DNA from 3 places in the Kitasatospora sp. NPDC088391 genome. Region 2 is predicted to be linked to each of the others. Evidence: riboswitches for the same ligand, from Rfam matches in the RefSeq annotation. Region 2 holds a riboswitch; each other region holds the start of a gene.
What was found. Region 2 has a riboswitch for cyclic di-AMP ahead of ACIQBJ_RS21645 (transglycosylase family protein). Riboswitches for the same ligand answer to the same signal wherever they lie in the genome.
Positions count from the first base shown of each region.

Region 1: linked by a shared signal. The riboswitch ahead of ACIQBJ_RS19205 (transglycosylase family protein) and the one ahead of ACIQBJ_RS21645 (transglycosylase family protein) in region 2 are both predicted to bind cyclic di-AMP.
Region 3: linked by a shared signal. The riboswitch ahead of ACIQBJ_RS01795 (family 16 glycosylhydrolase) and the one ahead of ACIQBJ_RS21645 (transglycosylase family protein) in region 2 are both predicted to bind cyclic di-AMP.

Region 1 is NZ_JBIVNB010000005.1:584,375-591,107, reverse strand. Features, by position in the region: gene ACIQBJ_RS19215 (hypothetical protein) at 347-1,240, shown strand; gene ACIQBJ_RS19210 (hypothetical protein) at 1,421-3,550, opposite strand; cyclic di-AMP (ydaO/yuaA leader) riboswitch at 4,132-4,305, shown strand; gene ACIQBJ_RS19205 (transglycosylase family protein) at 4,311-5,543, shown strand; gene ACIQBJ_RS19200 (hypothetical protein) at 5,709-5,897, shown strand; gene ACIQBJ_RS19195 (AMP-dependent synthetase/ligase) at 6,032-6,733, shown strand, end outside.
Region 2 is NZ_JBIVNB010000007.1:82,695-89,427, reverse strand. Features, by position in the region: gene ACIQBJ_RS21655 (septum formation initiator family protein) at 1-260, opposite strand, end outside; gene eno (phosphopyruvate hydratase) at 345-1,625, opposite strand; gene ACIQBJ_RS21645 (transglycosylase family protein) at 1,842-2,537, opposite strand; cyclic di-AMP (ydaO/yuaA leader) riboswitch at 2,541-2,739, opposite strand; gene ACIQBJ_RS21640 (cytochrome P450) at 2,971-4,215, opposite strand; gene ACIQBJ_RS21635 (SDR family NAD(P)-dependent oxidoreductase) at 4,371-4,793, shown strand; gene ACIQBJ_RS21630 (MazG family protein) at 4,801-5,799, opposite strand; gene ACIQBJ_RS21625 (hypothetical protein) at 5,904-6,733, opposite strand, start outside.
Region 3 is NZ_JBIVNB010000001.1:422,668-429,400, forward strand. Features, by position in the region: gene ACIQBJ_RS01785 (SDR family NAD(P)-dependent oxidoreductase) at 1-723, opposite strand, end outside; gene ACIQBJ_RS01790 (LysR family transcriptional regulator) at 819-1,676, shown strand; gene ACIQBJ_RS01795 (family 16 glycosylhydrolase) at 1,673-2,758, opposite strand; cyclic di-AMP (ydaO/yuaA leader) riboswitch at 2,776-2,956, opposite strand; gene ACIQBJ_RS01800 (DoxX family protein) at 3,230-3,580, opposite strand; gene ACIQBJ_RS01805 (winged helix-turn-helix transcriptional regulator) at 3,676-4,116, shown strand; gene ACIQBJ_RS01810 (hypothetical protein) at 4,493-4,855, opposite strand; gene ACIQBJ_RS01815 (hypothetical protein) at 4,974-5,360, opposite strand; gene ACIQBJ_RS01820 (hypothetical protein) at 5,594-5,803, shown strand; gene ACIQBJ_RS01825 (AAA family ATPase) at 5,871-6,733, shown strand, end outside.

The DNA of each region.
Region 1 (6,733 bases), on a different contig from region 2:
CTTCTCCCCAGAGCCTGGCGAATCGCCTCACTTGACGTGATGATAGCCCGCCTGCACGTGCATCAGCATGGGCTACTTCCCGTGCAGAAGAACGTGCCGATGCCGACACCAAGCCTTCACAGCACCGTAATTGACGGGGCGTAAGCGGACACAGCCGGACGAAACACCAGTCCCGCCATGACCGTCCGCACACGCTCGTCAGCGCTTTGTCGATCATCACCCCTTATCACGCGGTTCACCCGGAGTCACAACCGGCACTGTGATGACCGTCACTTCCTGGCGGAAAGCCGCCCGCTCCCGGCATCCGGCTGCAAGGGGCCGGGGTCGATGTCCTACGATCTGGCCCATGAGCACCGCAGCCATCCCGGGCGCGCCACTGCCCGTCCGTACCCCAGGCTCCCGTGCGCGGGGGCGCCACCGCGCTCCCGAGCGCCGCGAGGTCTTGGCCGGTTCGCCTGCCCTGGTGCTGGCCGTTCCGGCCGTCGCCGGGCCGGAGACCCGTCCGATCGTCGACGAGCTGCTGTCCGTCGTGCGCGGCGAGCAGCCGGGCATCGAGGTGACGGCCGCCTATCTGGGCGGCGAGGACGCGCCGACCGTGGCCGGCCTGCTGGCCGCCGCCGCGGAGGCCGGCCTGGCCGCGCCGATCGTGCAGCCGCTGGTGCCGGGGCCGCACGGCTTCCTGCCCGGGCTGCACAAGGCCGCGGCGGAGACCGGCGCCCGGGTGCTGGACCCGCTGGGCCCGCACACCAAGCTGTCCGAGGCCGTGCACGTGCGCCTGTCCGAGGCGAACCTGGCCCGGGCCGACCGGGCCCGGCTGTTCGCCATCGCCACCGCCGCCGACGGCGTGGTGCTGACCACGGTGGGCGGCCAGGAGGCCGCCGAGGCCGCCGCGATGACGGGCGTGCTGCTGGCCTCCCGGCTGGCCGTGCCGGTGGTCGCGGCCGCGCTGGACGTGCCGGGCTCGGTGGCCGGGGCCGTGGCGCACCTGAAGGCGATGGGCGCCGAGCGCCCGGCGCTGGCCCCGCTGGTGATCGGCCCGGAGGCCGACCCGGAGCTGCTGGCCACCGCCGCCGAGGAGACCGGCTGCCCGAGCGCCGCCCCGATCGGCGCGTACCCGACGGTCGGTCAGCTGATCGCCGCCAGCTACCTGTCCGTGCTCCCGGAGCCGACCCAGGAGCAGTTGGAGGCCGCCGCGGCGGCCGCCGAACCGCGCACCCCGGGGGCGCACGCGGCGCGCTGACGCCGCACCAGGACCGCCGCGGGCGGGGGCCGCGCATCGACGCGCCCCCGCCCGTCGCGCTGTCCGGGGCCGGAACGGGGGCGTGGACGGGCCCGGACGGGCTCGGACAGGCTCGGACAGGCCCGGACAGGCCCGGACGGGGCGCGGCGGCCCGCGGGCGGCACGGCCCCCGGGCGGGCGTCAGCCGGTGACCCGCCCGGTGCGCGGCGCGGCGGCGGTGAAGGCGAGCGCGGGCAGTGCGACCGGGCGCGGCGGGCCGGGCGCGTCCGCGGGGGCGGTGGCGGCGTTCCAGGGGGTGCCGGCCAGGCCCTGCCCGCCGCTGCCCTTGGTGAGCGAGACGGTCTGCGTCCGGCCGGCCTGGCGGAACAGGATCTGCTTGGGGGCGGGTGACTCCGGGTCGAGCCACACCTCGGGGCCGGTGCCGGCGAACTCGCAGTCGAGCACGGCGATGTCGTCGGGCTTGCCGTCGTCGGTGGCCCGGAACGCCACCCCGGCCTTGCGGTAGCCGGTCAGCCGGCTGCGGCTGAGCGTGACGGCCTCGCCGTCGAGCTGGTGCTTGAGGGTGGCCACCGCGTAGTCGGACTGGCCGGCGGCGTCGATCAGGAAGCCGTCGAAGACGGTGCCCTTGTCGCGGCCGAGCGCGTGCACGGCGATGCCGCCGGCGGCGTTGCCGTGCAGCACCGAGGCGCTGTAGTCGAAGTCGTTCAGGTAGGCGCCGTGCTCGATGCCCCAGCCCCCGTTGTGGTAGGCCACGAAGCGGCTGACGGTGTGGTGGTGCTCGGCGTTGAGCCAGACGAAGATGCCGTTCTCGAGGTTGTTGTGGGCCAGGCAGTTCTCGAAGGTCCAGACGCCCTCGCTGGTCTCCGGCCACTCGTAGCCGGAGGCGCCGGTGGCGCCCTGGACGCCGACGGCCACGCAGTCCCGGGCCGAGGAGCCGGTGCCCGCGCCGAGGCTGAAGCCGGTCAGCCGGTAGCCGCGCGGGTTGGGCTCGTAAACGGTGCGGGAGGCGACGCAGCCCTGGTAGGCGATGTCGTTGGACGGGCCCTGCGGGGTGCGGGTGTCGATCGGCCCGTCCCACCAGTAGGCGTCCTCCCAGGTCTGGTGGGAGATGCAGCCGCGGAAGGTGATGCCGTGCGCGGCGTGCGGCACGAAGGCGTGGCTGCCGGTGTCGCGGACCACCACGCCCTCGACCTCGGTGCCGCGCGAGCTGTCCAGCAGCATGTGGAAGTGCAGCCCGTAGCGGCCGAGCACCGGCTCGGTGACGGGCTTGCCGTTCCAGCTGTCCTTGCCGTTGGCGCGCGGGCCCATCCAGCGGATCGCGGTGTGCCGGACGTCGGCGGGGCGGCTGGAGGTGAGGTGGACGTGCGCCCGGCCCTGCTCGGTGCCCTCGACCCGGACGTTGCGGGTCAGGTTGAGCACCTCGGCGCCGAAGGCGGGGCCGCCGCCGACCGCGACCCGGGGGTGGGCGTACTTGAGCGGGGCGGTGAGCGTGACGGTGGTGCCGTCCACCCGCTGGACCGTCACCAGGTCGTAGGAGGTGGAGAAGCCGTCGGTGTCGGGCGCGGCGGTCGGGGTGACGGCGAGTTCGTCGCCGGGCTGCCAGCCGTCCGGGGCGGCGGCGAGCTTCAGCGTGACGTCGCCGGCCCGCAGGTCGGCGGCGGCCCGGACCCAGGCGGTGCGGGGGGCGCCGTCCAGCCGCAGGTAGCCCCGGCCGGTGACCCACAGGCCGGTGTCGCTGTCGACGACCGTCATGCCGCCGCCCTTGAAGCGGCGTTCGTCGACGTCCGGGAAGAGCAGGGTGTGGGCGTGGGCGTCGTCGGGGGCGAGCGCCAGGGTGCCGCGCACCTCGACGTTGCCGGAGCTGGCCAGGGTGAGCGAGCGGTCCTTGGCGAAGACCAGCGAGCCGGTGGCCTCAACCAGCAGCGAGCCGACCCGGGCGTCGGTGTCGAGCAGCACCTTGTCGGTGATCCGCACCGCGCTGCCCGGGGCCGGGACCTTGCCGCCCCAGCCCTTGGCGTCGGACCACTTGCGGCCGCCCTGGTCGACCGGCGGGGGCGGCTCGGTGGGCTGCGGGCTCGCGGAGGCGGGCGGCGGGGCGGCGGTGCCGTGCTGGTGGCCGGTCGGCGGGCCGCCGGGGTGGGGCCGGCCGGCGGCGGTCTCGTCGGCCCCGGCGAGCGACTGCCGCAGCACCGCCCCGCCGCCGACCGCCGTCACCGCCCCGACCGCCAGCCAGGTGAGCATCCGCCGCCGCTCGACCACCGGCCGCCGGTGCCGGCGGGGCGCCTGCTGTTCGTTGTCGCGCTGGTCCACGATCGCCGCCCTCCCGGGGCGCTGGGAACTCCGACTCGTCCGGGGGCAGCATAGGCAGAATCCCGGCCGGGAAGCGGCGTCTTCCGTTTCGCTTAAGCATCCTGACGTACCGTCAGTCTCCCGTTCGACACCCCGGTCCGGGCGGCCGGGCGGTGGCGGCGCCGGGCGGGCGGCGGCGCGGGCGGGGCGCGCCCGGGGCGCATTCGGGCGCGTGGGAATGCGGTGGGCGGAATTCGGACGTCCTCGGCCGGGCCGCCCCGGTGGCACCACCCGGGCCGGACAAAGCGAACCAAGTGCCCGAATCAGCCGGAGCAAAACCCATCGAAACCGAATATCGACCCACCGATTCTCATAATCACCCAAAACGGGCACAAGATCACCAATTGCCTGACGCCCGGCCAGCTCCCTTCGCAGATCTGCGAGTTCGGCGGGAATTCCTTGATCGTGAATTCCGCGCGCCGTGACGGTCGTCACAGGCATTTGCGAATTCCCTTTCCACCTGCTTAATCTCCTGCCCACGTTCGTGGACACACGGACCCAGCCCTCCCGGAACGCCGAGTCCTGCCGCCGGGTGGGTCGGCTCATGCGAAACGCACCGCGGCAGGGGCGGGGGAACCAGGTAGGTCGCCCGGGGACGGTCCAACGGACCGGCCCGGGGCTAGGGGTGAAGCCGTGCGCACCTGCGGGTGCCGCGCGGCCGGGCTGCTCCGGCCCGAATCCGACAGCTCACCTCGCAGGCGTGGGAGAGGAACGCTTCTTCATGCTGCCCATCAGTGCCAAGCGCGCCCGCCGCCTGATCGCGACCACCGGTGTGGTCGGCATCGGCCTCACCGTTCCCTGCCTGACCGCCAACACCGCCTCCGCCGCCTCCGTCTCCACCTGGGACAAGGTCGCGCAGTGCGAGTCCAGCGGCGACTGGTCGATCAACACCGGCAACGGCTTCTACGGCGGCCTGCAGTTCACCGCCTCCACCTGGTCCGAGTTCGGCGGCACCGCGTACGCCTCGCGCGCCGACCTGGCCTCCAAGGACCAGCAGATCACCGTCGCCGAGAAGGTGCTCGCCTCGCAGGGCCCCGGCGCCTGGCCGGTGTGCTCGATCCAGGCCGGCCTGACCAAGGGCGGCGGCGCCCCGCAGGTCGACGCCTCCGCCCCGAGCGGCACCAAGTCCTCGGGCACCCAGTCCTCGGGCGACGCCGCGAAGCCGCAGGCCCCGAAGTCCGAGACTCCGAAGTCGGGTTCCGGCTGGCAGCAGTCCCGGACCCAGAGCAAGCCGCAGGCCCAGCAGCAGCCCCAGCAGCAGGCCGCGAGCGCCTCGGCCGGCAGCTACACGGTGCAGGCCGGCGACTGGCTGTCCACCATCGCCCAGCGCGAGCACGTGGACGGCGGCTGGCAGGCGCTGTACGACCTGAACCGGTCCGTCCTCACCGAGGGCCCGGACATGATCTACCCGGGCCAGCAGCTGGCCCTCGGCAACGTCGCCGTCGCCGAGGCCCCGGCCCAGCAGTCGGCGCCCGCCACCAAGTCCCCGTCCTCGTCCTGGAACCGGGCCAAGTCCGCCCCGGGCACCTCCGCCGCGGCGAAGCCCGCCGCGCAGGAGACCAAGGCGTCCACCGGCACCGCCGTCAAGGCGACCGGCTCCAAGGCCGCGGCGATCGACTTCGCGCTCGGCAAGCTCGGCCAGGCCTACATCTACGGCGGCACCGGCAACGGCGGCTGGGACTGCTCGGGCCTGACCCAGGCCGCGTTCCGCCAGGCCGGCATCAGCCTGCCGCGGGTCGCCGCCGACCAGGCCGACTACGCGACCCGGGTCTCGCTGAACAACCTGCAGGCCGGCGACCTGCTGTTCTGGTCCAACAACGGCTCCAACTCGGGCGTCTACCACGTGGCGATCTACCTGGGCGACGGCAAGTACGTCGAGGCCGCGAACCCGCGCTCCGGCGTCCGCACCGAGACGATCGCCAACTGGGCGCCGGACTTCGCCGGCCGCGTCTGACCCCTCGCCCGGCCGCGCCCGACCCTTCGTCGGCGCACGGCACCCCCCCGTGGCACCGCTGCCCCCGGAGACCCTGGTCGGCTCCGGGGGCAGCGGCCTATGCTCGGCCGGACGACCCGCCGGGCCCGAGCCCGTCCGGCGGCGGCCCGACCCCGGAGCGCACCCATGGCGAAGCTGACCATCTCCCTCGACGCGGACCTCGCGCTGGAGGTGATGATGCGGGTCGGCGCGAGCAGCCCGCAGGACGCGGTCGAGCTGATCGTCCGCGACTACCTGGCCACCCGGGCCGGCACCGGGAACCCGCACCGGGGCGAGCGCTTCACCGGCCCCGCCGCGCCCGTCGAGGAGGGCTGAGCCCCGGGGCGCACCGGCGCGGCCGGCCCCGCATTACGGCGCAAGATCCTGAACTGTCAAGGAACTTACCGTCTAGTAAGTTTACTGGCGAGTACCTACCCTGGGCGGACCCCACCCACCCAAGGGAGTCCGCCATGGCCCACCCCCTCGCCCGCGCCGGGCGCGACGAGCAGCTGCGCGACCGGGCGCCCGTCGAGGTCTTACGGTCCGGCGGCCGGGTGGTCGAGGCCCGCACCGGCCCGCTGGTGCCGCCGCCCGCCCGCGGGAGCCTGGCCGACCTGCCGTTCCGCAACGCCGAACAGGCCCCGGACACCGTGGTGATGACCCGGCGTCAGGACGGCGGCCCCTGGCAGCACCTGACGGCCCGGCAGTTCGCCGAGGAGGTCGCGGCGGCCGCCCGCGGGCTGGTCGCGGTGGGCGTCCGGCCCGGCGACCGGGTGGTGCTGATGTCCCGGACCAGGTACGAGTGGACGCTGCTGGACTTCGCGGCCTGGGCGGCCGGCGCCGCCGTGGTGCCGGTCTACCCGAGCGCCTCGGTCGAGCAGGCCGAGTGGATCGTCCGGGACTCGGCGGCGGTGCTGGCGGTCGCGGAGGACGCCGACACCGCCGAGGTGCTGACGGTCGCGATCGCCCGGACCGGCGGCACGGTGCCGCTGTGGCGGCTGGACGAGGACGCGGTCGGGGCGCTCGGCGAGCTCGGGAAGGCCGTCCCCGCCGCCGAGTTGGAGCGCCGCCGGGCCGGGCTGGGGCCGCACAGCGAGGCCACCCTGATCTACACCTCCGGCACCACCGGCCGCCCGAAGGGCTGCCTGCTCACCCACGCCAACTTCCTCACC
Region 2 (6,733 bases):
TAGTGCAGCCGCTGCCGGGCCTGCGCCTTGACGTACTCCGGGTCCTGCCAGCGGGCCTTCTCCCGGCGCAGCTCGTCGACCTGCTGGCGGGCATGCTCGGCCCTGGCGCGCTGCTGGGCGATCTCGCCGCGCTGGGCGATGTACTGCCGGGCCGGGTAGGCGAGTATCGCCACCAGCGAGCAGAGCACGAGCACCAGCACGGTGGCCCGGCTGGTGAAGCGCGGTCGCGCCGCCAGTCCGGGAATCCTCCACTTGGCCATCTGCTCGCCCCTCCTGCGCATGCCGGTGCCCCGGCCCCACCCTACGCGGTGGGGGCCGGGGCACCGGTCACATCAAGCGGTTGTTCAGCCCTTGAAGCGCGGGAAGGAGGAACGGCCCGCGTACTCGGCGGCGTCGTCGAGGATCTCCTCGATGCGCAGCAGCTGGTTGTACTTGGCGACGCGCTCGGAGCGGGCCGGGGCGCCGGTCTTGATCTGGCCGCAGTTGGTGGCGACGGCGAGGTCGGCGATGGTGACGTCCTCGGTCTCGCCGGAGCGGTGCGACATCATGCAGCGGTAGCCGTTGCGCTGGGCCAGCTCGACGGCGTCCAGGGTCTCGGTGAGCGAGCCGATCTGGTTGACCTTGACCAGCAGCGCGTTGGCGGTGCCGGTCTCGATGCCCTTGCGCAGGCGCTCCGGGTTGGTGACGAACAGGTCGTCGCCGACCAGCTGGACCTTGTCGCCGATCGCGTCGGTGATGGCCTTCCAGCCGTCCCAGTCCGACTCGTCCAGCGGGTCCTCGATGGAGACCAGCGGGTAGTCGGCGACCAGCTCGGCGTAGTACGCGATCAGGTCGGCGGAGGAGAGCGCCTTGCCCTCGAACCGGTAGGCGCCGTCCTTGAAGAACTCGGAGGCGGCGACGTCCAGGGCGAGCGCGACGTCCTTGCCCGGGGTGTAGCCGGCCTTCTTGATCGCCTCGGTGATGAGGTCGAGGGCCTCGCGGTTGGAGTCCAGGTTCGGGGCGAAGCCGCCCTCGTCGCCCAGGCCGGTGGAGAGGCCGCGCTCCTTCAGCACGCCCTTGAGCGTGTGGTAGACCTCGACGCCCCAGCGGACGGCCTCGGAGAAGGACTCCGCGCCGATCGGGGCGATCATGAACTCCTGGATGTCGACGTTGGAGTCCGCGTGCGAGCCGCCGTTGAGGATGTTCATCATCGGGACGGGCAGCACGTGGGCGTTCGGGCCGCCCAGGTAGCGGAACAGCGGCAGGTCGCTGGCCTCGGAGGCGGCGTGCGCCACGGCGAGCGAGACGCCGAGGATGGCGTTGGCGCCGAGCGAGGACTTGTCCGGGGTGGCGTCCAGGTCGAGCATGGCCTGGTCGATGAGGCGCTGCTCGGTGGCGTCGTAGCCGACCAGCTCGGGGCCGATCTGCTCGATCACGGCGAGGACGGCCTTCTCGACGCCCTTGCCGAAGTAGCGGTTCTTGTCGCCGTCGCGGAGCTCCAGGGCCTCGAAGGCGCCGGTGGAGGCACCCGACGGGACGGCCGCGCGACCGGTGCTGCCGTCGTCGAGACCGACCTCGACCTCGACCGTGGGGTTGCCGCGGGAGTCGAGGATCTCACGGGCTACGACGACATCAATGGACGGCACGAGGCATCTCCTAGCGGAAGCGGATGTGTGGTCGTTACGACCTGAGCCTAGCCGCACACCGCTCCCCGGCCACGTCCGGCCGGGCCCCGTCTCACGGTGTGGCCCGGCTACTCACCGGTAGTTCACCTGAATGCCGACCGCCCCGCCGCCCCGGGCGGCGCGAACTGCGCCGCGCGCGCCCGGAGTGGACGGAGCGTCAGCCGGGAGCCGGCGGGGTCAGAGCGCGAGCAGCTGTCCGGGCTCGATCAGGTCGGGGTCGGCGCCGATCACCGCGCGGTTCGCCGCGTACAGCCACTCCCAGCCGCCGGCCAGGTTCCGCGCGGTGGCGATCCCGGAGAGCGTGTCGCCGTCCTGGACGGTGTAGCCGCCACCGGCGGGCGCGGCCTGCGGGGCGGCGGCCTGCGGCGCGGGCGTCTGCGCGGGGGCGGGCGCGGCCGGCTCGGCGGCGGCGGGCCTGGCGGGCGCGGCGGGCTTGGCGGGCCGCGGGGCGGCCGGGCGCTCCTGCGCGCGGGAGGCGGCGTCGGCGGGGGCGCCGCCCCTGACGAGGCCGGCGCGCTTGGAGCAGACCGGCCAGGCGCCGGGGCCCTGCGCGGCGAGCACCCGTTCGGCCACCGCGATCTGCTGGGCGCGGCCGGCCTGGTCGGCGCGGGGCGCGTACTGGGCGCCACCGAAGGAGCGCCAGGTGGAGGAGGTGAACTGCAGGCCGCCGTAGAACCCGTTTCCGGTGTTGATGTTCCAGTCGCCGCCGCTCTCGCACTGGGCCACCCGGTCCCAGACGTCGCTCGGTGCGGCTGCCGCCTGGGTGGCGGCGAGCAGGGGCAGGGCCAGGCCGATCGAAGCGACGCCGGCGGCGGCGACGAACTTCTCGGCCTTGGTACTACGGCGGTGGCGACCGTTGGAGGAGAACAGCACGGGACTTCCTCTCCGCACGCCTGCGGGGTGAGCTGTCGGGTTCGGACCGGGAGGCTGGCCCGGCCGCCGGCGGGACCGGACGCGGTCGCGTCCGCTCCCCGGCGGCTTCACCCCAAGCCGTTGGGACGACGGCGTTCACACTGGTTCCCCCACTCCTGTCCGGTACCTGTTCGGTGGCCCGGGGACGCGGCGGACAGGACTCGGCGTGCCGCGTTCGGGGCCCACGGCTGCGGGCAGTTCGGAGACTAGGCAGAGCTGACGGGGGATCACAAGCTCATATCACCGCAATCACGCCGAAATTACGCACCCTCACTTCTCGTGCACAAAACATCCTCATATGTCCGGGTTTGTCCATGGTGCGGATGCGGAATGCGCCCCGGCCGGACGCGCCGCCGACCCAAGGGGGCGGCGGCCTGGGGCCGCTGAAACGGCGTCAGCGGGGCGCGAAGGAGACCGGGAGGTCGCGCAACCCGCGCATGATCAGTCCGCCCCGCCAGCGCAGCTCGGCCGGATCCGCCGCCAACCGGAGGTCCGGCAGCCTGGTCAGGAGGCTGCCGATCGCCCGCTGCCCCTCCAGCCGGGCCAGCGGGGCGCCGATGCAGTAATGGATGCCGTGTCCGAAACCGAGGTGCGGATTGTCCGAACGCGCCAGGTCGAGGGTGTTCTCGGCCGCGAACCTCGCCGGGTCGCGGTCCGCCGCGGCCAGCACCACCAGCACCGGGTCGCCGACCGGGATCTCGACCCCGCCGATGCTCAGCGGCGCGGTGGCGAACCGCCAGGTGGCCAGCTCCACCGGGCCGTCGTAGCGCAGCAGTTCCTCGACGCCGGTCTCCAGCAGGGCCGACTCGCCGCGCCCCAGCGACTCCTGGAGCAGGGTGCGCTGCCCCGGGTTCCGCAGAAGCGCGTACATGCCGTTGCCGATGAGATTAATAGTCGTTTCGAAGCCGGCGAACAAGAGGATGAAGGCCATCGCCGCGGCCTCGTTCTCGGTCAGGTGCTCGCCGTGGTCGCTCGCCCGGATCAGGCCGGAGATCAGGTCGTCGCCGAGGTCGGCCCGCTTGCGGTGGATCAGGTCGGCCAGGTAGCCACGGATCTGCTTGACCGCGCGGCCGACCCCGCCGCGCTTCCCGCCCGTGTGTCGGATCATCATGCCCGCCCAGTCGCGCAGGTCGTCCTGGTCCTCCGGCGGCACGCCGAGCAGGTCGCAGATCGCGTAGATGGGGAGCGGGAAGGCGAACTCGTGGATCAGGTCGGCCTCGCCGCGCCCGGCGAAGGAGTCGATCAGCCGGTCGGTGAGCTGCTGCACCCGCGGTTCGAACTCGGCGACCCGGCGCGGGGTGAACGCCTTCGACACCAGGCGGCGCAGCCGGGTGTGGTCCGGCGGGTCGATGTTCAGCAGGTGGGTCATCAGGTCGGCCTGCCGCTCCCCCGGGATGCCGACCCGGCCGGTGCGGTGCGCCTGCTCGCTGTGGTGCGCCGGGTTCTTGGAGAGCCGGGCGTCCGCGAGCGCCTGCCGGGCGTCCGCGTACCGGGTGACCAGCCAGGCGTCGACCCCGCTCGGCAGGGTGGTGCGGTGCACCGGGGCGTACTCCCGCAGCCAGGCGTACGCCGGGTACGGGTCGGCGGCGAACTCCCAGGTGAAGAGTGGCGGACGGGTGTCATGGGGCTGGTCTGGCATGTCTTGACCGTATCGGGAAGCGCCGCCGCGTGAGTCTGGTCACCTGGTGGGTATTCCCTGTTGCGGAGCGTCGGGGCGCGCCTACGATCCTCCGATAACCACAGTGGGTGGCGTGCGGGCTGCCCACGGGTTCGCTCTGTGAAGGGAGCAGACCAATGCGAGTAGCCGGTGCAGTGGTGGTCATCGCGGTGCTCGACGGAGGATCGGGGGCCGACCTGGCCCGCAGGTTCTCCGCCGCCGGCGCCGCCGGTCTGCTGATCGCCGACGTGCGCCCCGGTGCCGCCGAGGACCTCGCCGCCGAACTCGACCGCCCCGGCTGCCCGGTGGTCGGCGTCTCCGGCGACATCCACCACCCCGCGGACATCGCCGCCCTGGTGGACACCGCCGTCAAGCACCTCGGCCCGATCGACCTGTTCGCGGTGACCGGGCCGGACGGCGAGCGGATCGTCCAGCTCGCCGACCTGCCCCGCCACCTCGACCCGCTGGCCGAACTGCTCGCCCTGGTCGGCGAGGCGATCGGCGAGGTCGTCGTGCCGCTCCAGCGCCGCCCCGTCCAGGACGTCCCGCTGGCGGGCTGACCGGCCGTCAGCCCGCGTCCGACAGACCTTCGGCCGCCCGGACCGCCGACCGGTAGCGCCGGGCCGCCGCCCGCAGCGCCGCGTCCACGTCCACGCCCCGGTCGTGGGCGCGCTGCGCGACCGCCAGCAGCAGCTCCCCCGCCGACTCCGCGGTGAGTTCGGCGGGCAGCGCGTAGGCCGCGTCCGGCACGCCGGTGAAGTCCGCCCGGCGCACCCGGGACACCAGCTTCGCCGCGTACGCCAGCGCGGGCAGGCCCGCCGGGACGCCGTCCAGCACCGATTCGCGCTGCTTCTCCGCGGCCTTCAGCTGCTCCCAGTTGGCCTCGGTCTCGGCCGAGCCGGTGACGCTGACGTCGCCGAACACGTGCGGGTGGCGGTACATCAGCTTCTCGACGATGTCGCCGGCCACGTCGTCGACCGAGAACGGGTCCTCGGCGTGCTCCTCGGCGATCCGGGAGTGGAAGAACACCTGGAGCAGCACGTCGCCGAGCTCCTCGCGCAGGGTGGGCCGGTCGCCCTCCTCGATCGCCTCGACGAGTTCGAACGACTCCTCGACCAGGTACTTCACCAGGCTCTCGTGGGTCTGCTCGGCGTCCCAGGGGCAGCCGCCGGGCGAGCGCAGCCGGTCCATCACCGCGACCAGGTCGAGCAGCCGGGCGCCCGGCAGGTCGTACGAGCCGGGCAGTACCTCGATCTCCGGGTGCTCGCCGGCCTCCTCCACCGCGATCCGGGCCAGCGCGTCGGTCAGCCCCGGGTCGCCGTCCGGGCTCTCCAGCCACACCGCCGGGGCCTGCGCCAGCAGGTGCCGGGCCAGCGCGGGCGCGGAGCCGCGCTCGACCACCCGGGGCTCGACCCCGGCGGCGCGCAGCGCGGGCAGCTGCGGGTGGTCGGCGGCGCCGACCAGCACGGCGGGCGCGGAGCGGAGCGCGTCCCAGGCGGGCCAGGAGAGCAGGCCGGGGGCGACGCGGTGGGTGGTGGTCAACAGGATCAGCTTCGGAGTCTCCACGGGACCGAACTTACGCGACCGCCGGGACGGGCCGGTCCGGGGACGGCGAAGCGGGGACGGCGAAGGGGGCGCGGTTTCCCGCGCCCCCCGGTCGGGTGCCGGGCTCAGTGCCTGCGGCGGGCCCGGGTGGCGAGGACCAGCAGACCGGTGAGGAGGAGTCCGAGGGCGGCGAGGCCGATCAGCGGGAGCGCCTCGGCGGTGCCGGTGGAGGGCAGTTCGGACCCGCCGTCGGTGGCGGTCGGGCTGGGCGCCGGCTGCGGGGCGGTGCTGCCGGTGGGGCTCGCCGAGGGGCTCGGGCCCGGCTCGTCGGTGGCCGTCGGGTCGGGGGACGGCTCGGGCGTCGGGTCGGGGGCGGTGACCGTGACGACGGCCCGGCAGGCGGCGTCGGTGCTGCCCTCGCCGCAGTTGTTGCGGTAGGTGGTGGAGCCGACGGTGTTGCGGAGCGTGCCGGCCGTGCGGGCGGTCACCGAGTAGGTGACGGTCGCGGTGGCGCCGACGGCGAGGTCGCCGGTCCAGTGCAGGGTGCTGCCGGTGACGGTGGCGGTGCCGAGGTCGGCGGCGGCGTCGCCGTTGTAGACGGCGCCGGCCAGCACGGCGGTCAGGTCGTCGTCGAGGGCGACGCCGGGGGCGGCGACCCGTCCGGTGTTGGTGACGGTGATCCGGTAGCCGATCCGGTCGCCGGTGCGGGCGGTGGCCGGGGTGGCGGTCTTCTCGATCCGGTAGGCGGGCCGGTCGACCACGGTGTTGCGGACGGTGTTGCTGGTCCTGGTCTGGGCCCGCTGGGTCTGCACGCCCCGGAAGTCGAGGGTGGCGGTGTCGTCCAGCCTGGTGCCGGCGGCGGCGTCCCGGTCGACGGTGGCCCGGAAGGAGACGCTCGTCGCGGCGCCCGGGGCGAGGTCCGCGACCCGGCAGGTGACGGTCCGTCCGCTCGCGG
Region 3 (6,733 bases), on a different contig from region 2:
CACGATCCCGGCGTCGTCGAAGAACCGGCCGGTCGGGCCGTCGTCGGGCAGGGTCGCCAGCCGGACGGCGATCGCCGCGCCCTGGGCGGGGGTGCGCACGCCGCGGAAACCGTTGAGGTCGGTCGCCACGTAGCCGGGGCAGCAGGCGTTGATCAGGATGTTCGTGCCGCTCAACTCCCGGGTGTACTGCAGCGTCACGGCGTTCAGGAAGGTCTTCGACGGCGCGTACGCCACGGCCACCGGGCCCGCCGTCCGGTCCGGGTCGGGCCCCGACTGCCGGGCCAGCGAGCCGACACTGCTCGACATGTTGACGATCCGGGGCGAGGCGGAGCGGCGCAGCAGCGGCAGCATCGCGTTGGTGACCCGGATGACGCCGATCACGTTGGTCTCCACGACCGCCCGGACGGTGGCGGGGTCGACGCCGGTGGGCTGCTGCGGCATCTCCCCGGCGACGGCCGCGTTGTTGACCAGCACGTCGAGGCCCCCGGCCCGGTCCTCGACCAGCCGGGCGGCGGCGGCCGCGCTCGCGTCGTCGGTGACGTCCAGCGGCACGCCGAAGGCGTCGATCCCGGCCGCGCGCAGCCGCTCCACCGCGTCCGCGCGGCGCCGGTCGTCGCGCGCGCCGACGCCGATGCTCCAGCCGAGGGCGCCCAGGCCCGCGGCGATCTCGTGGCCGATGCCCTTGTTCGCGCCGGTGACCAGCGCAATCGTTCGCTCGCTCATGGGGATCATGCTGCCCCCGGCCGCTGCGGGGCGTCCAAGACCGATCGGGTGGGCACCGATACCGTCGGGGTATCGGTGCGGGGTACCGTGGTCGGATGGAGACCCGGGAGCTGCGCTACTTCGTCGCCGTCGCCGAGGAGTTGCACTTCGGGCGGGCCGCGCAACGGCTCGGGATCTCGCAGCCGCCGCTGTCGCGGGCGATCCAGCAGCTCGAACGACGGCTCGGGGCCGCGCTGTTCGACCGGACGGGCCGCACCGTCACGCTGACCGGGGCCGGGTCGGTGCTGCTGGCCGAGGGCCGGGCGGCGCTCGACGCGGTCGACGCCGCCGAGCGGCGGACCAGGCGCGCCGCCCGCTCCGCGACCGGCGGTCCCGGCCTGGTCCTGGTCACCAAGGCGAGCGCGTCCAGCGAACTGCTGGCGGGGCTGCTCGCCGCGTACGCCGCCGAACCCGGCGCGGTCCCCGTCGACGTCATCCTGTGCGGCCCGGGCGAGCAGGAGCGGCTGCTGCGCGAGGGCCGGGCCGACGTGGCGCTGCTGCACCGGCCGTTCGACCCGGCGGCCGGACTCCGCGCCGAGGAACTCGGCACGGAGGGCCAGGTGGCGATCCTGCCCGCCGGGCACCCGCTCACCGCCCGGCCCCGGCTGCGGATGGCCGACCTCGCCGACCTTCCGGGCCTGCCGCTGCCCCGCTGGCCCCGCCCCGACGGCAGCTACCCGCCCGGCCCCGGCCCGGAGGTCCGCGACCACGCGCAGCTGCTCCAGCTCGTCGCCCTCGGCCGGGCCTGCGCGGTCTCGCCGGAGTCGTCCCGCACCCACCTGCACGGCGGCCTCGCCGCCGTCCCCCTCCTGGACGCCCCGCAGGTCACCACCGTGATCGCCTGGCCCCCGCACAGCCGCTCGGGGGCCGTCGCCGACCTCGTCCGGACCGCGACCCGCCTCCGGTGGGCCTAACCCGCCTTCCAGAAACGGACCGAGTCGATCGCGATGTCGGCCGAGGAGCCGACCGCCGGGGCGGCGCCGCCGAGTGAGGTCTCGGACTGCAGCACCCAGTGCATCGGGGTGTTCGGCACCCGCGAGGTGGAGTGGCCGACCAGCTTGCCGTCCAGGTAGAACTTCAGGTCGTTCGCCTGCCACTCGATCCGGCTGACGTGCCGGGCCCCGGCCACCGGGACACCGGTGTCGTACGCGTCCTGGTCGCCGCCGGACGTCGCGCCCTGGCGGTGCACGAACGCGCCGACGTCGCCGCACAGGTCGCCCTCGGGGAAGTCGACCTCACCGTCGCGCGGCCAGGTGTAGGAGTCCGGCCAGAGCAGCCACGCCACCTTGTACCCGGTCGCGCAGGTCGCCTTCCAGGTGACCTCGTAGGTGCCGTAGGTGGTGTTCTGCGGCAGCTTCGGCGTGGGAGCGGCCACCCAGGTGCCGGCGGCGTCCCGGTTGAGGTGGATGTTCAGCTGCCCGTCGGCGATCGACAGCGTCCGGGCCGGGTCGTACGTGCCGTTCTTCGAGGTGTCCTGCCAACCGGACGGGTACGCCCACCACTTGGCGTCCACCGCGGCCGGCAGCCCGGTGCAGTGGCTGGTCTGCAGCGGCCCGTCGGCGCGGCAGCCGGTCCAACTGCCGAGCGGCACCGAGGCGGAATCGAAGTCGTCCTGCCAGGTCGGCGCGGTGCCGGTCGGCGCGGGCGAGGTGGGCGAGGCGGTGGGCCGGGCGGTGGGCGTCGGGCTCACGAACGGCGAACCGGTCGGCAGCGGGGTCGCGGTCGGCGTCGGGTCGGGCGCCGCCGTGGTGGCGGCCGCGGTCGGGCTCGGGGCGCCCGGCGGGACGGTCGGCGTCGCGGACGGGGCCGCCGGGGTCGTCGGCAGCGGGGCGCCGGTGGCGGACGGCGCGGCGGTCGCCCAGCCGCGGTGCTTGGCCGGGCGGTGCTGCCCGGCGGCGTCGGCGGTGTCGGGGCCGGTCAGGGCGAACGTGGCGACGGCCAGGCCGGTCACGGCGGTCGCGGCGGCGACCCTGGCGGTCGTGGCAGGAAGGCGCATGGTGGGGGTCCTCGGCGACGCCTGCGAGGTGAGCTGTCGGGTTCGGGCCGCGCGAGTGGCCCGGCCGTCCGTGGAACGGCTTCACCCCGAGCCGCGACCACCCACGGGCACGCGGGGGCCGGGCGTACTGACCTGGTTCCCCCGCTCCCGTCCGCTCACTCTCTCGGTCTGCCGCTGCCGGGTGGACGGGACTCGGCGTCCCGGCGGCGGTGCCCACGGCTCGGCGGGCGTTGGAGCAGGCTAGCTTCCCGACGTGTATAAGACAATTATCGGCCCGCTCCCCTGCTCCCCGCTCCCCCGGACCGCCGACCAGGGCGGTGCGCCAGTGCTCCGACCGCAGATCGTGATCTTCATGGCCCCGGGCCGCTTGTCGCTGCCAGCGGCCGCTGCGAGCAGGGCTGCGGACAGTCTTCGGCTCTCGTCCCGGGCCAAGGGTCGACGTTGTGACCCACGGCCACCGGCCGTCCGCCGTCAGAGGGTGGCCGCACGCAGCACGATCAGGGCCACGGAGGCCAGGGCGAGGACCACCGCCGGGGACGCGCCCTTGCGGTCGCCGACGCGCAGGTGGAAGGCGACCGCACCGGCGAAATAGAGCGTCAGGCCGATCGCGGCGGCGATTCCGACGGGCCCCCACCGGAGTCCGGCGATCGCACCGGCCGCGCCCGCGATCTGGGCGCAGATCAGGAAAGCCATCATGCGCCGCGGGACTCCGAGGGTGGACATCTGCTCGGTGATGTGACGCGTCCTCAGCGACTTGGCCCCGGCCGATACCAGGAGGAGCGCCGACATGAACACGGTGACGACGGCGAGGGAGACGAACATGGCTGGAACCTCAATCGTGCGAGAGGCGAACAAGGGGCGTGCGCACCTCAATGACGATAGGGGGCCGTCAGGTACCTCCAGGTAACCTTCGGGGCATGAGCCTGCGACCCGGAATCGCCTTCCTCGCCGACTGTCCCGCTCTCCTGGCCATGGAGATCATCGCCAGCAAGTGGTCCATGGTCACGCTCTTCGCACTGACCGACGGCCCTTTGCGCCACGGCGAGTTGGTCGAGCTGAGCGGTGGCATTTCGCGCAAGGTCCTGACCCAGACGTTGCGTCGGCTCCAGGCCAACGGGCTGGTCGAACGGCACGCGTACGCCGAGGCGCCGCCGCGGGTGGAGTACGGCCTGACCGATCTCGGGCGAACCCTGGAGGAGCCCATCAGGATGCTCACCGCGTGGGCGCGGGAGAACGGCGAGGCGGTCGTCACCTTCCGGGAGGCGGCCGAGGCGGCCGAGGCGGCCAGGTCCGTCGAGGCGGATCGGGCGACCCCGGCGAAGACCCCTCCTGTCGCCGAGGACCCGGGCCGTTCCTGAGCGACAGAAGGGGCCGAACCTGGAAGACCCCGCCGTCGCCCCGCCATCAACTCGGTCTTCCGGAACAGCGGTCAAGAACGGCGGTCGGAGTACCGGTCCCCGGAGGACCCCGGAAGAAAATGCTCTCCGGATTCCCCTCCGCCGAACAGGCGACCGTGCAGCAGCCCGACCCGCTGCCGAAAGGCGCGAATTCGACAGCGCCACCGGAGCCCGCCCAGACCCGCCGGATCGCCTCCGGCGTGGGGCGGAACGCCTGTTCCTCCAGAAAACCGCTCTCCGGCGGATCGCCCGGCGATTCGTAGCCCTCCGCCCGTGGCTCCGCTCGGCGTCGTCCTGGCACGAGTGCTCGTGTTCCCGGCCGGTGATCGGCTCGGGTTCAGGACGGCGGCCGCAGCCAGCGGCGTGCCGCGGTGAGGTTCACCTCGATGTCGTCGCTCCAGGAGCAGACCTCCAGCCATGCGAGGTAGCCGTCCTGCGCGAAGACCAGGACCTCGCCGGGGCACTCGCCGGTTTCGGTGAACAGCTGGACGTCGGCGGCCACGACGGTGCCGGGGCCCGTCGGCGCGGGCTCCACCGCGTCGGTGTCGAGTGCGAAGTAGGCGGTGCCGCACCCGCACTCGCAGCGGGACCGCACTGCGAGTCGGCGCACCTGCCGGCGGAGGGCGACGTGAACGGGCTCGTCCGGGTCCAGGACGAGGTCGAGCACGTCGGCCACGTCCTCGGGCAGGCGGTGGGTCATGCCGTCACCGTAGCCGAGCAGGGGTTTTGAGCTTCGGCCGAGGCCGAGGTCGGGGCCGGAGACTGGACTGTGCGGTCCCCTGGCCACGGGCCGGAGCGCCCCCGCCCCGGTCGCCCGGTCAGCGGGTCGGCATGGCGCCGTGCGGGTGGTTGACGATCAGGGGGACGGAGCCGGCTGCGAGGTAGTAGTGCCCGGGGTGGTGGTCGACGTGGAGGTGGCCGCCGTCGTCGGTGGCGGCCACGGCGCGCAGGTTGTCCGCGAGGACGGCCCGGGCGGCGGGGTCGCCGCTGATCACCAGGGTCCGCCGTCCGGGGTCGTGGCGGATCAGGACTCCGGGGCCGGCCGTTCGCTCGACCTCGACGCCGGCCAGGGTGTCGGTGCCCGGCGGGGCCGTGGAGTCGATCCGGCCTTCGCCGTCGGCCACCGCGTCCGCGAGCCGGGCCAGTTCCTCCGCCGAGGCGGTGAGGTCGACTTCGCCGTACCTGGGGTCGCGGACGAGCCTCATGCGGTGGGTGCTCCTTCGGGGTCGGGCTCCCCATGATGCCAGTGCGGGCGCACCGCACCGCCTCCGTGCTGCGGGCCCGGCCCGGGTGCTGGACGGCGGGCGACTTCGGGGCAACGGGTGGAGGTTGGGGGCATCTTGTGTGGAGGCGTGGCCGGTGGGACGCTCGGGTGCTGCCGCGAACACCCGTGGCATCCAGGTCCTGATGTTCGGTAGTGGCAGGAAGGTGTCCGTCCATGCAGACTCCGCAGCACCCCCGGCAGGCCGAGCCCGTCGAGTCGGCGGCGCATCCGCTCGGCGGAGGCGGGCCCTGGGGCGGCGGTGGCGCGTTGGGGCGCCGCGCGGCCGCGCTGTCCGGGGGCGACGAGGTGCTGATGCAGACGCACTCCCCGTACGAGACGATGACCTGGACCTCGCGGGGCGGTGCCGCCCCGGCGGACTGGTAGGCCCTCGCCGGGTGGGGCCGTCCCCCGGCTCTACCCGGCCATGACCAGCTCGGACTAGCCTGCGGCCATGGCTACCAGATCACCCGTCACGGTCGGCCGGAGCGCCGAAACGGCTTTGCTGGAAGGGCTCCTGACGAGCTGCCAGGAGAAGCGGGCGGAGGACGGCGGTCCGGACGCCCGGGCCGTGCTCGTCCTGGGCGAGGCCGGGATCGGCAAGTCCCGGCTGGCCGGGGAGTGCGCCCGGCGCGCCGCCGCGCGGGGGGTCGCGGTGCTGCGCGGCCGGGGCAGTCCGAGCACGGCGGCCGCGCCGTTCCGTCCGCTGGCGGAGGCGCTGAGTTCGCACCTGCGCCGGACGGGGCCGCCGCAGGACGCCGAGCTGCTGCCGTACCGGGCGGCGCTGTCCCCGGTGGTGCCGGAGTGGCGGACCGGCGACGGGCGGGGGCGACCGGAGCAGGTGACCGAGCTGGCGGAGGGGCTGCTGCGGCTGCTCGCCGCGATCGGGCGGGACGCCGGCTGCCTGCTGGTGCTGGAGGACGTGCACGACGCGGACCCCGGGACGCTGGCGGTGCTGGAGTACCTGATCGACAACCTGGCCGGGCTGCCGGTGCTGCTGGTGGCGACGCTGCGGCCGGAGCCGGGCGCGGCGTTCGAGCTGTCGCAGGCGGCGGAGCGGCGGCGGGTCGCCACCGTGCTGCCGCTCGGGCCGCTGGGCGGTGCGGAGTTGGGCGAGCTGGCGGCCGCCTGCCTGGGGGTGCCGGTGGACGCGGTGCCGCCGGGGGTGGTGGCGCGGCTGGCCGAGGTGGGGGACGGGAACCCGTACCTGGTGGAGGAGTTGCTGGCCGACATGGTCGGCGGCGGCGCCCTGCGGCCGGAGGGCGCGGGCTGGCGGGTGGCGGGCGACCTGGCCGCGACCGTCCCGGCGGGGGTGGT